2 regions of the Pseudoalteromonas sp. SR45-4 genome follow, and region 2 is predicted to be linked to the other one. Evidence: predicted binding sites of a transcription regulator. Region 2 holds the regulator's gene; the other holds the start of a gene.
What was found. The regulator sigma-54, encoded in region 2, starts transcription at its own class of promoters, with help from an activator protein. The targets are predictions, from matches to a motif close to GTTGGCACGNNNNTNGNNT.
Positions count from the first base shown of each region.

Region 1: the regulator sigma-54 is predicted to act here: its motif matches at 2,754-2,772, upstream of H5058_RS02335 (flagellar basal body rod protein FlgF).

Region 1 is NZ_JACJDO010000003.1:47,001-52,259, reverse strand. It holds gene H5058_RS02350 (flagellar basal body P-ring protein FlgI) at 1-452, opposite strand, end outside; gene flgH (flagellar basal body L-ring protein FlgH) at 465-1,148, opposite strand; gene flgG (flagellar basal-body rod protein FlgG) at 1,165-1,953, opposite strand; gene H5058_RS02335 (flagellar basal body rod protein FlgF) at 1,975-2,718, opposite strand; gene flgE (flagellar hook protein FlgE) at 3,005-4,381, opposite strand; gene H5058_RS02325 (flagellar hook assembly protein FlgD) at 4,431-5,108, opposite strand; gene flgC (flagellar basal body rod protein FlgC) at 5,122-5,259, opposite strand, start outside.
Region 2 is NZ_JACJDO010000001.1:94,825-100,083, forward strand. It holds gene kdsC (3-deoxy-manno-octulosonate-8-phosphatase KdsC) at 1-80, shown strand, start outside; gene lptC (LPS export ABC transporter periplasmic protein LptC) at 77-634, shown strand; gene lptA (lipopolysaccharide transport periplasmic protein LptA) at 624-1,169, shown strand; gene lptB (LPS export ABC transporter ATP-binding protein) at 1,166-1,891, shown strand; gene H5058_RS00470 (RNA polymerase factor sigma-54) at 1,961-3,454, shown strand; gene hpf (ribosome hibernation promoting factor) at 3,481-3,768, shown strand; gene ptsN (PTS IIA-like nitrogen regulatory protein PtsN) at 3,773-4,225, shown strand; gene rapZ (RNase adapter RapZ) at 4,247-5,092, shown strand; gene H5058_RS00490 (HPr family phosphocarrier protein) at 5,136-5,259, shown strand, end outside.

The DNA.
Region 1 (5,259 bases), on a different contig from region 2:
TCAAGCCCTTCTGCGCCTAAACCACCTACAATTAAACTACCTTGACCAATAGCGTATACGTTGCCGTCGACCCCTTTTAAAAAGGTTTGTAGTAAAGTACCACCGCGTAAACTACCTGCACTACCAATAGATGATACGGTAATATCTATAGTTTGCCCGGGCTTTCTAAAAGGCGGTAGCTCAGCATGCACTGCAACCGCAGCCACGTTTTTAATTTTTGGTTTTAAGCTTGCCGGTAGCGTAATGCCAAAGCTGTTTAACATGCCTTTAAAGCTTTGCTCGGTAAATCGGCTTTGCTCGCCCGTACCAGGTAAGCCAACAACTAGGCCATAGCCTACTAATTGGTTTGAGCGTACGCCCTCAACCATAGACACATCTTTAATGCGCTCGGCCATGGCAGGAAGTTGCCAGCCAAGTAACACCATTAAACAAAAAACTTTAAATACATTCATGATGAATGTCCTCTAAAAAGGAAAAAGTGAGCTACTAAAAAAGCGTGTTAGCCAACCGGCACTTTGCGCTTCTTGAGTTTGCCCTTTGCCCGAATATTGAATTCGTGCATTAGCAATTCTATTTGACTGTACGGTATTGTCTGCAGTTACATCTTCTGGCCTTACTAATCCCTCTAAACGAATAAATTCTTCGCCCGAGTTTAACGTTAGCCATTTTTCGCCGCGAATAACTAAATTACCATTAGGTAAAACACGCATTACGTTTACCGATATATCACCGGCTAAACTATTTGACTGATTTGATTTTGAGTCGCCTTTAAATGACGCGTCGCTGCCAATACCAAATTGAATACTGTCGCCGCCAATATTTACCGGTAATCCGCCTAAACCAATAACGGGGTCAAGTTTTGCGTCTGACTGCTTATCGGTTTCTGTTTTTGCCGCTTTAGAGGCTTGCGTAGATTCTTGCAATTTAACTGTAATTATATCGCCGGTACGCAGTGCTTTTTTATCGGCGTATAAGTCGTTCGATAAATACGTATTAAACAGTGAGCCATTAGCAACTGCCGGTTCAACATTGGGTTCTGGGTACATGGGTGCGTAGTAAGGGTCGTCTTGTACTACGTCACTATTTTGTGTAGACACACAGCCACTTAACAATAAAGTACCCGCTGCAAATAATATAATATTGCGCATAATAACCTCTAAAATATTATAATTGCTGATTGATGTAGCTCATCATTTCATCAACTGCCGAAATTACTTTTGAGTTCATTTCGTAAACACGCTGGGTTTCTATTAGGTTTACCAACTCTTCGGTTACGTTTACGTTTGACGTTTCTAGTGAGCCTTGAATAATAGTGCCTAGCCCATCAACCCCTGGGTTACCCTGTACCGGCGCGCCACTTACCGCAGTTTCGGTGTAAAGGTTTTGCCCTATAGGCTCAAGGCCCGACGGATTAATAAAGTCACTAATGGTAATTTGTCCAATAACCACGTTGTCGGCCTGCCCTGCAACACGTACAGACACTTCACCGTCTTGCGATACAGTGATTGATTGCGCGTCGTCGGGTACGTTCATTTCAGGCTGAACTACATAACCGGCACCCGAGGTTACAACTCGCCCGTCGCCATCGGTGGTAAATTGCCCGTTGCGCGAATAAGCAATATTGCCATCTGGCTGCAGTACTTCAAAAAAGCCTGAACCAGAAATCATCCAATCTAGTGAGTTTTCAGTGGTTAGCATATTACCTTGCGAAAAGTTTTTTTGGTTAGCTACCACTTTGGCACCAGCACCTAGCATTAAACCTGATGGCATTTCGGTATCTTGCGATGAGCGACCGCCTGGCTGATTAATGTTTTGGTATAGTAAATCTTCAAAAACGGCGCGGCTTTTTTTATAACCAACTGTACTGGCGTTGGCTAAGTTATTTGAAATAACCGAAATGTCGGTTTGTTGGGCGTCAAGCCCTGTTTTACTGATCCACAATGCTGGATTCATAATCGTGTCCTCATTTTAAAGTTAAACTATGCGCAACAGCTGATCTTGCGATTGATCTATTTCTTCTGCTGTTTTCATTAGCTTTACTTGTAATTCAAATTGGCGTTGATGGCTGATCATATCGACCATTTCGTGTACCGGATTAACGTTCGACATTTCTAATGCGCCGCTTATCACTTGTACGTTAGCTGAAGTTTCAACCGTTTGATTTGGTTTTGGTCTAAATAAACCATCGTTACCTTTTTCAAGTGTTGAGTTATTTGCCTCAACCACTTTTAAACGATCAACCTCTTCTAAAAAGTTAGCCGGCGCGCCTTGTGGGCGTACTTGTATGGCACCGTCTTTACTAAATTCTATTTTTTCAATCGGGACTGGCAAAATAATAGGGCCGCCTTCGCCAATTACTTGACGACCACCGCTGGTGACTAACATGCCTTCGGCGGTAATGTTTAGCGTACCTACTTTTGTATAAGCTTCGTTGCCGGAGGCGTCTTGTACACTCAGCCAGGCGTTATCGCTCATGGCAATGTCGAGCTCGCGACCGGTTTGCTGTATGCCGCCCGATGTCATGTTTGAACCTGGGCGCTCTTCCATAGAAAACACCCGCGATGGCAAACCTTCACCAAACGCTTGCATAGATCGAGCTTGGGCAAAGTCAGCTTTAAAACCTGTGGTATTTGCGTTCGCCAAATTATTGGCTTTAAGGGCAAGCCCCATTAAGCTTTGCTTAGCGCCAGACGCGGCAATGTAGACCATTTTATCCATAACATCGACTCATTTAAAAATCTCTGTAAGAACAAATGCAATATATGCGCCATTGTTAAATACAGCAGTAAAACTGCACCGCCAAGCAATGTGGTATACCGCCGGTAGCTGCAGAAATTATAGGGATGAGGTTCTAGGGGCTAGGTTCTAGGTTGATACCTGACGCCTCAAACCTGCTCTTTAAATTTCTGCCTAAAACCTGATACCTAACGCCTCAAACCTGATCTTATAAACAAAAAAGGCTGCAATTAAGCAGCCTTGAATATTCAAATTAATAAATTGTGCTTTATCTAATTTGTAGAATACTTTGCTGAATCGTTGAGTTAACTTCCAGCGCTCGCGAGTTTGCTTGGAAATTACGCTGTGCGCTAATTAAATCAACTAGTTCGTTAGTTAAGTTTACGTTTGACTGCTCAAGCGCTGATGAGTTGATATTACCTAAGGTGCCAGAGCCTGGTTCACCGGCAATAGGCTCGCCTGACGCTATACTCGCTTTCCAACCTGTGCTGCCCACTTGTTGTAAACCTTGTGAGTTTGAAAAACGCACCATAGCCACTTGGCCTAAAAATGTTGAGTCGCCATTACTGTACGAAGCCACAACTTTACCGTCGGCGCCAATATCAATACCCGCTAAGCGGCCAACCGTTGCACCGTCTTGCTCAAGTGCTTTTACTTCAAAGCGACTTGCGTATTGAGTAGGTATTTTATTAGCTGTACCGGTTTCATCACGCCAGTTAATTTCAACAGGCGCTGGGAAGGTAGCGCCATTGGTTAATAAATCAGAAAGCCCCGCATTACCACCGCCACCAGCTGCAATAGACAATGGATTAAAAGTGTTACTTACGTTTGGTGTTTCTATACCATCAATAGTTGTACTTTGCGGTAAACCACTTGAGTCAAACTTAAAAGTAGTCATTGGGCGGTACGGTGCTGCTGTTTGCTCTACACCCTTATCATCAAAGGATTTACCATCAAGTGTTGAATGTACGCTCCATTGATTTTCATTACCGGGTACTGCAGGGTCGCTTTTTACAAAAAACAGCTGCAATACATGTGGCTCACCGAGTGAGTCATATACGGTTGTTGAGGTTGATGAATTATACGTCGCACTTTCTGAAGGGTTAAACGCAATTGTAGGTGCAATTGATCGTGAATCTAAATTAAACGAGCTATACACACTCGAAGTAGCACGCGGCGATCCTGACGAGTCAGGTATTTGTAAAGCCGATGAAGTACTTAAACTCACTGATGTAGTATCGCCTGTTGAAGGGTCAACCGGAAAGCCTTGTAAAAAGCTGCCATTTGCATCTACCACAAAGTTGTCTTTGTTTAACTTAAATGCGCCGGCACGTGTGTAAGTAAAATCTTGCGCGCCTAGGTCTTGGCTGGTTGCAAAGTAACCTTCACCGGTAATCGCTAAATCTAACGAGTTATTGGTAAACTGTAATGATCCTTGATGAAATTGTTGTGCAACCATAGTCGTTTGCACGCCGTCACCATTTTTTGTTTTACCCGAACTAAATACCGACGATGCATACACGTCAGCAAATTCTGCGCGCGACTCTTTAAAACCCGTAGTATTTACGTTGGCTATATTATTTGCCGTAACGTTTAAATCTTTTTGTGCGGCAGCAAGGCCGGATAATGCAATATTGAAGCTCATAATTGACCTCTAAACTATTTAATTTTTAGCCCGCTGGCTAATGAATCTTTTACGCGATTTCTGCAACATCAGTCAGCCTAACCGCACCTTCTTTAGTGTTAATAATGATGCCATTTGCACCATTAATATTCACACTCTCAATATTTTTAAAGGTAGCAATTGGCAGGCTCGAAAACTCACCATTAGTACTCCCCTCGGCTTTAATTTTATATTCACCAGGGGGTAGGCGCTCACCTGCTTCATTTTTACCATCCCATGCAAAACGCACTGCACCTGCTGGTTGCGAGCCTAAATCTATAGTTCGAACTAACTGCCCAGACTCGTCTTCAATTCTAAGCTTTAAGCTTTCAACTGGCTTTTCGGCAACAACTGAGCCTCGTGCATCACCTGCTTCATTTAAATCTAACGTGTCAGACTCTAAAAGCGCCTGCTTACCTACTAATGTAGATGCTTGCAGTGCTGAATTTGATGTCATTGATGCAGCTAAAGCTTCAAAGTTAGAGTTTAAATTTGAAATTCCCTCAGCCATAGTAAAGCTAGTCATTTGCGCAATCATCTGATCGTTATCAGCCGGTTTACTCGGATCTTGAAACGACAGTTGCTGCGTTAGTAATGAGAAAAAATCTTCTTGGGTTAACGCATCACTCTTGTCTTTACTGGCTGCTTGTTTTTCTTGCCACCGTAAAGAGTCTAAATAGGATGAAGATGTACTAATATCGTTACTCATAACCTACCCTCTGTTACCGCTGGCCTAGCAGCAGTGTTTTACTTAACATTTGCTTTGCTGCATCGGCAACTTGCACATTTGTTTGATACGAACGAGAGGCAGAAATCATGTTTGCCATCTCCTCAACAACATTAACGTTGGGTTTATAGAT
Region 2 (5,259 bases):
TTGGTGCAGTAAGAGAGCTAACCGACTTACTTATGCTTGAAAACAATAAACCATTAACTAGCCAAGGCACCAGTTCATGAATATAGCGCGCATAGTCTTAAGCGTTTTATTCATCACCTGTATGGTTTGGCTTTGGTACCCTTATTTTACTCAGGTAAATACGGTTGCTAAAGCCGACTCAGAAGTAATAGCTAAACCCGATTACACCGCCATTGAGCTAAAACAAACAGCTTTTGACGAAAACGGTGAAATTAGCCATAAAGTAACTGCGGTTAAAACGGAGCTTTACGAGCAGCTAGGATTTACCTTATTCGAAAAACCTACTTTCATATTGTACGACGACAGACAAAAAACGTGGCGTATCAATGCTGATGAAGCAACACTTTACGATGAAAGACAATTAATTTTAGAGGGTAATGTAACTGCCCAAAACTTAATTGATGGCGCAATGATAGACAAAATTACCGCCGACAATATTCAAGTAGATATAATGCTACTCACTATGCGCAGCGAACAGCCCGTTATTATAACTGGACCGAATTTAAAGATCACCGGTAAAGGCCTTGAAGCCAATTTAACAACCGAGGTGATAAAACTAATTAACCATACGCGAACACTATATTATGACCAATAACCTTGCAAAAATACTTATTATTCCATCGCTTATACTTGTATTTAATAGTAATGCGGCAGAGCAAAGTACTTCCCCATTAGCTAATCAAATTTCTATTAGTGCTGACCGACAAGAAGGTCAACTAAAAGAAAACGTTGGTATTTTTGAAAAAAATGTCGAGATAATTCACGGCAATCGTCGTATCACCGCCGATCGTTTAGAAGTACATAAGCGCGACGAACTTGGCGATAATAAACAACTATTAATTGCCACGGGCAGTCCTGCATATTTTGAAGAAAAGCAAGCAGATGGTACTGTCATGAGCGCCAGCGCTAACGAAGTACGTTACGATGTAGCGAAACGTTTTTTAACCCTGGTAGGAGATGCAAACATTTCTCAAGCTGGGCAAAAAATTACGGCTAAAAGCATCACCTACGATATAGAGCAACAGCTTATAAGTGCTGAAAAAGATGAAAACTCAACTGATCGGGTACACACTATTTTAGTGCCTATAGACGTAAAAAAAGAACAAAAACTCAATAAAGGTCAGCCATGAGTACATTAAAAGCAGAGCTATTAGCAAAAAGCTATAAAGGCCGTGAAGTTGTTAAAAATGTAGGACTTGAAGTAAAAGCTGGCAGCATTGTTGGTTTACTTGGCCCAAATGGCGCAGGTAAAACCACTACCTTTTACATGATTGTAGGCTTAGTTCCTAGCGACAAAGGTAAAATATTAATTGATGATAACGATATTACCTTACTTCCTATGCACAGCCGTGCTCGTTTAGGTATTGGTTATTTACCACAAGAATCTTCTATTTTTAGAAAGCTCACTGTGTATCAAAATTTAATGGCTATTTTAGAAACGCGTAAGCAACTAAATAAACAAGCCAGGGAAGAAACCCTAAATAGTTTATTGGACGAATTTAGCCTGCAACATATTCGCGACAGCTTAGGTATGGCGCTATCTGGTGGTGAACGTCGCCGCGTAGAAATAGCACGTGCTTTAGCTGCAGATCCTAAATTTATATTGCTTGATGAGCCCTTTGCTGGCGTGGATCCTATTTCAGTACTCGATATTAAAAAAATTATAGAACACCTTAAAAATCGTGGTATTGGCGTACTAATTACCGACCACAATGTAAGGGAAACCCTTGATGTTTGTGAAAAAGCCTACATTGTTTCTCATGGGGAGCTAATTGCATCTGGTACTCCTGAATTTGTATTAAACGATAAAACAGTACGTGATGTTTATTTAGGCGAGCAGTTCAAACTGTAATATTTATGTTATTACTATAAGCATCTGCTAAGATTAATCATATCAATTTATAAGGATTGTTAGAGATAAATGAGGCAATCATTACAGCTGCGCATGGGCCAGCAACTTACAATGACTCCGCAACTGCAACAGGCTATTCGCTTATTGCAGCTTAGTACCTTGGATCTCCAGCAAGAAATACAAGAAGCACTTGATAGCAACCCATTACTTGAAGTTGATGAACAAGATTACACGGAAGAATCAGCAGGTAAAAACGAGCAAAAAGCAGATGACATTACTGTTAGCGCCTCTGCTGACGACACCCCAAGCGAGTATGAGCAAGATAGCGGCGAAGCACTAAATAAAGACACCATAAGCGACGACATGGCCATGGATGTATCATGGGATGAATATATGAGCGCAGCGCCTGCCTCTTCATCAGGGCCAATGCCTGAAGATGAATCTATTTATCAAGGTGCATCAACCGAAACCCTGCATGAATACTTAATGTGGCAATTACAGCTCACCCCTTTTAGCCCTACCGACGAAGCTATTGCCATAGCTATCGTTGAAGCCGTAGATGACTCTGGTATTTTAACCCTCAGTTGCGAAGACCTTTTAGCAAGCTTTAACCAAGAAACTGACGACGAACACGAAGTAGAACTAGATGAAATAGAAGCAGTGCTAAAGCGCATTCAATTATTTGATCCTGTTGGTATTGCAGCTCGCAGCTTGCAAGAATGCTTATGCATTCAATTAAATCAATTTGATAAAGACACCCCTTATATTAACGAAACAAAAATGGTGTTAACTGATCATATCGATTTACTCGCTGCTCGCGACTATCGTACGTTAATGAAAAAAACTAAGCTCAAAGAAGAAGAGCTTAAAGAAATAATGACACTTATTCATACGCTTAATCCTAAGCCTGCGGATACTATTGTCAGAGAAGAGTCTGAATACGTTATACCTGACGTGTCTGTTAAAAAAATAAAAGGCCGCTGGGTGGTAGAGCTAAACCCAGATAGCATGCCAAAAATACGTGTTAACAGCCAATATGCGGCTATGTCTCGTACAGTAAAATCCAGCGGTGACAGCCAATTTATTCGCTCGCACTTACAAGAAGCTAAATGGTTTATTAAAAGCCTAGAAAGTAGAAACGAAACCCTCCTGAAAGTAACTAATTGTATTGTTAAGCAGCAACAAGCGTTTTTTGAACATGGCCCAGAAGCCATGAAACCTATGGTTTTAAACGATGTTGCCGAAATAGTTGAAATGCACGAGTCGACTATTTCACGGGTCACTACGCAAAAATATATGCACACTCCACGTGGCATTTTTGAGCTTAAGTACTTTTTTTCAAGCCATGTAAGCACCGAAAATGGTGGCGAATGTTCATCAACTGCCATACGTGCCTTGATTAAAAAGTTGATAGCTGCAGAAAACTTAGCCAAACCATTGAGTGATAGCAAGATTGCAGATATATTGGCTGAGCAAGGAATTAAAGTAGCTAGACGGACAATTGCAAAATATCGCGAATCTCTGGCTATTCCCCCGTCGAATCAACGTAAAAGCTTGATTTAAGACGTACAACAAAGAGGAAAATGCTGATGCAACTAAACTTAACTGGTCGTCATGTAGACATTACAGACTCATTAAGAGACTATGTAAATAATAAATTTGCAAAGCTGCAAAGACACTCAGATCACATAACTAATGTGCATGTTATTCTCGATGTAGAAAAATTAAGTCAAAAAGCTGAAGCAACAATTTTTGTAAGTGGCGCTGAGCTATTTGCATCGACCGAACACCAAGATATGTACGCTGCCATTGACTCGTTGATTGACAAACTCGATCGTCAAGTAATTAAACACAAAGAGAAGTTTGCTCGACACTAACACTATGAAATTAAGCTCACTTATATGCCAGGACTGCAGCAAAGCTGTGGTCCTTTTTAATAGTAAAAAAAGAATTTTAGAATTCATCAGTGAACTCGCGCATAAAAAAATGCCGTATTTACCTCAGCAAGATATTCTCACTGCTTTATTGGCAAGAGAAAAGTTAGGTAGTACCGGTATTGGCCGAGGAATAGCAATTCCACATGGCCGTATGAGCGGGGCACAAGAGCCTCTTGCCTTAATTTTAATAAGCGAAACCGCTATTAATTTTGATGCAATTGATAATCGTCCAGTTGATATTTTTGTTGCGCTTATAGTGCCCGATGGCGATAACCAGCAGCACTTGAAAACACTAGCCACAATAGCTGATAAACTAAACGATAAAGAGTTTTGTAAGCAATTGCGTGCGGCAAAGTCTGATGAAGCGTTATACCAAGTTATTTTGAATCAATCCTAGTTACTAATAAAGGGGTGGTAAATGGAATTAATTATTATAAGTGGCCGATCAGGTTCTGGTAAGTCAGTTGCTTTACGTGTTGTAGAAGATTTAGGTTACTATTGTGTAGATAATATTCCGGTAAATTTGCTGCCTTCATTAGTGCGCAGTGTCTCTGATAACTACGATAAAATAGCCGTTAGTATAGACGTGCGTAACCTGCCTAAAGACCAGCAGCAGTTTAACGATATTCTTGAGTACTTGCCCGACTTTGCTAAACCAACGTTATTTTATTTAGATAGCGACGATCAAACATTAATCCGCCGTTATTCAGAAACACGTCGTTTGCACCCGCTTTCGATTGATTCGCTACCGCTAGATTTAGCAATACAAAAAGAAAAAGAATTACTCGATGTACTCGTAACGCAGGCTGATCATGTCATTGATACAACCGATTTAAGTGTGCATCAACTTGCTGAATCTATGCGTGAAACCATACTCGGTAAAAAAGACAAACAGCTTATCATTACCTTTGAGTCGTTTGGCTTTAAGCATGGTATTCCCAAAGGTGCTGATTATGTTTTTGATGCGCGTTTTTTACCAAACCCACACTGGGAACCGGAGCTCAAGCCTTTAACTGGATTAGATCAACCTGTAAAAGATTATTTAGCTAGTCATAGTATTGTGCAAAAATTCACTTGGCAAATTCAAACCTTTGTACAAACGTGGTTACCACACCTAGAGCGTAATAATCGCAGTTATTTAACCATTGCTATTGGTTGTACTGGTGGTCAGCACCGCTCAGTTTATTTAGCGCAAACAATTGGTGAAAGCTTTGCTATGTCTCACCCTAATGTAAAAATTCGCCATCGCGAGCAAGAAAAATAATTCAATTTAAATAATCATCTGTTCAGCTTAAGTAGAGTATCTTATGCGCTTAGAAAATACATTTTTAATAAAAAACAAGCTAGGCCTGCATGCTAGAGCTGCTACCGTATTAGCACAATTAGCGGTACAATTTGACGCATCTATTACCTTATTTCAAGATGAAAAAG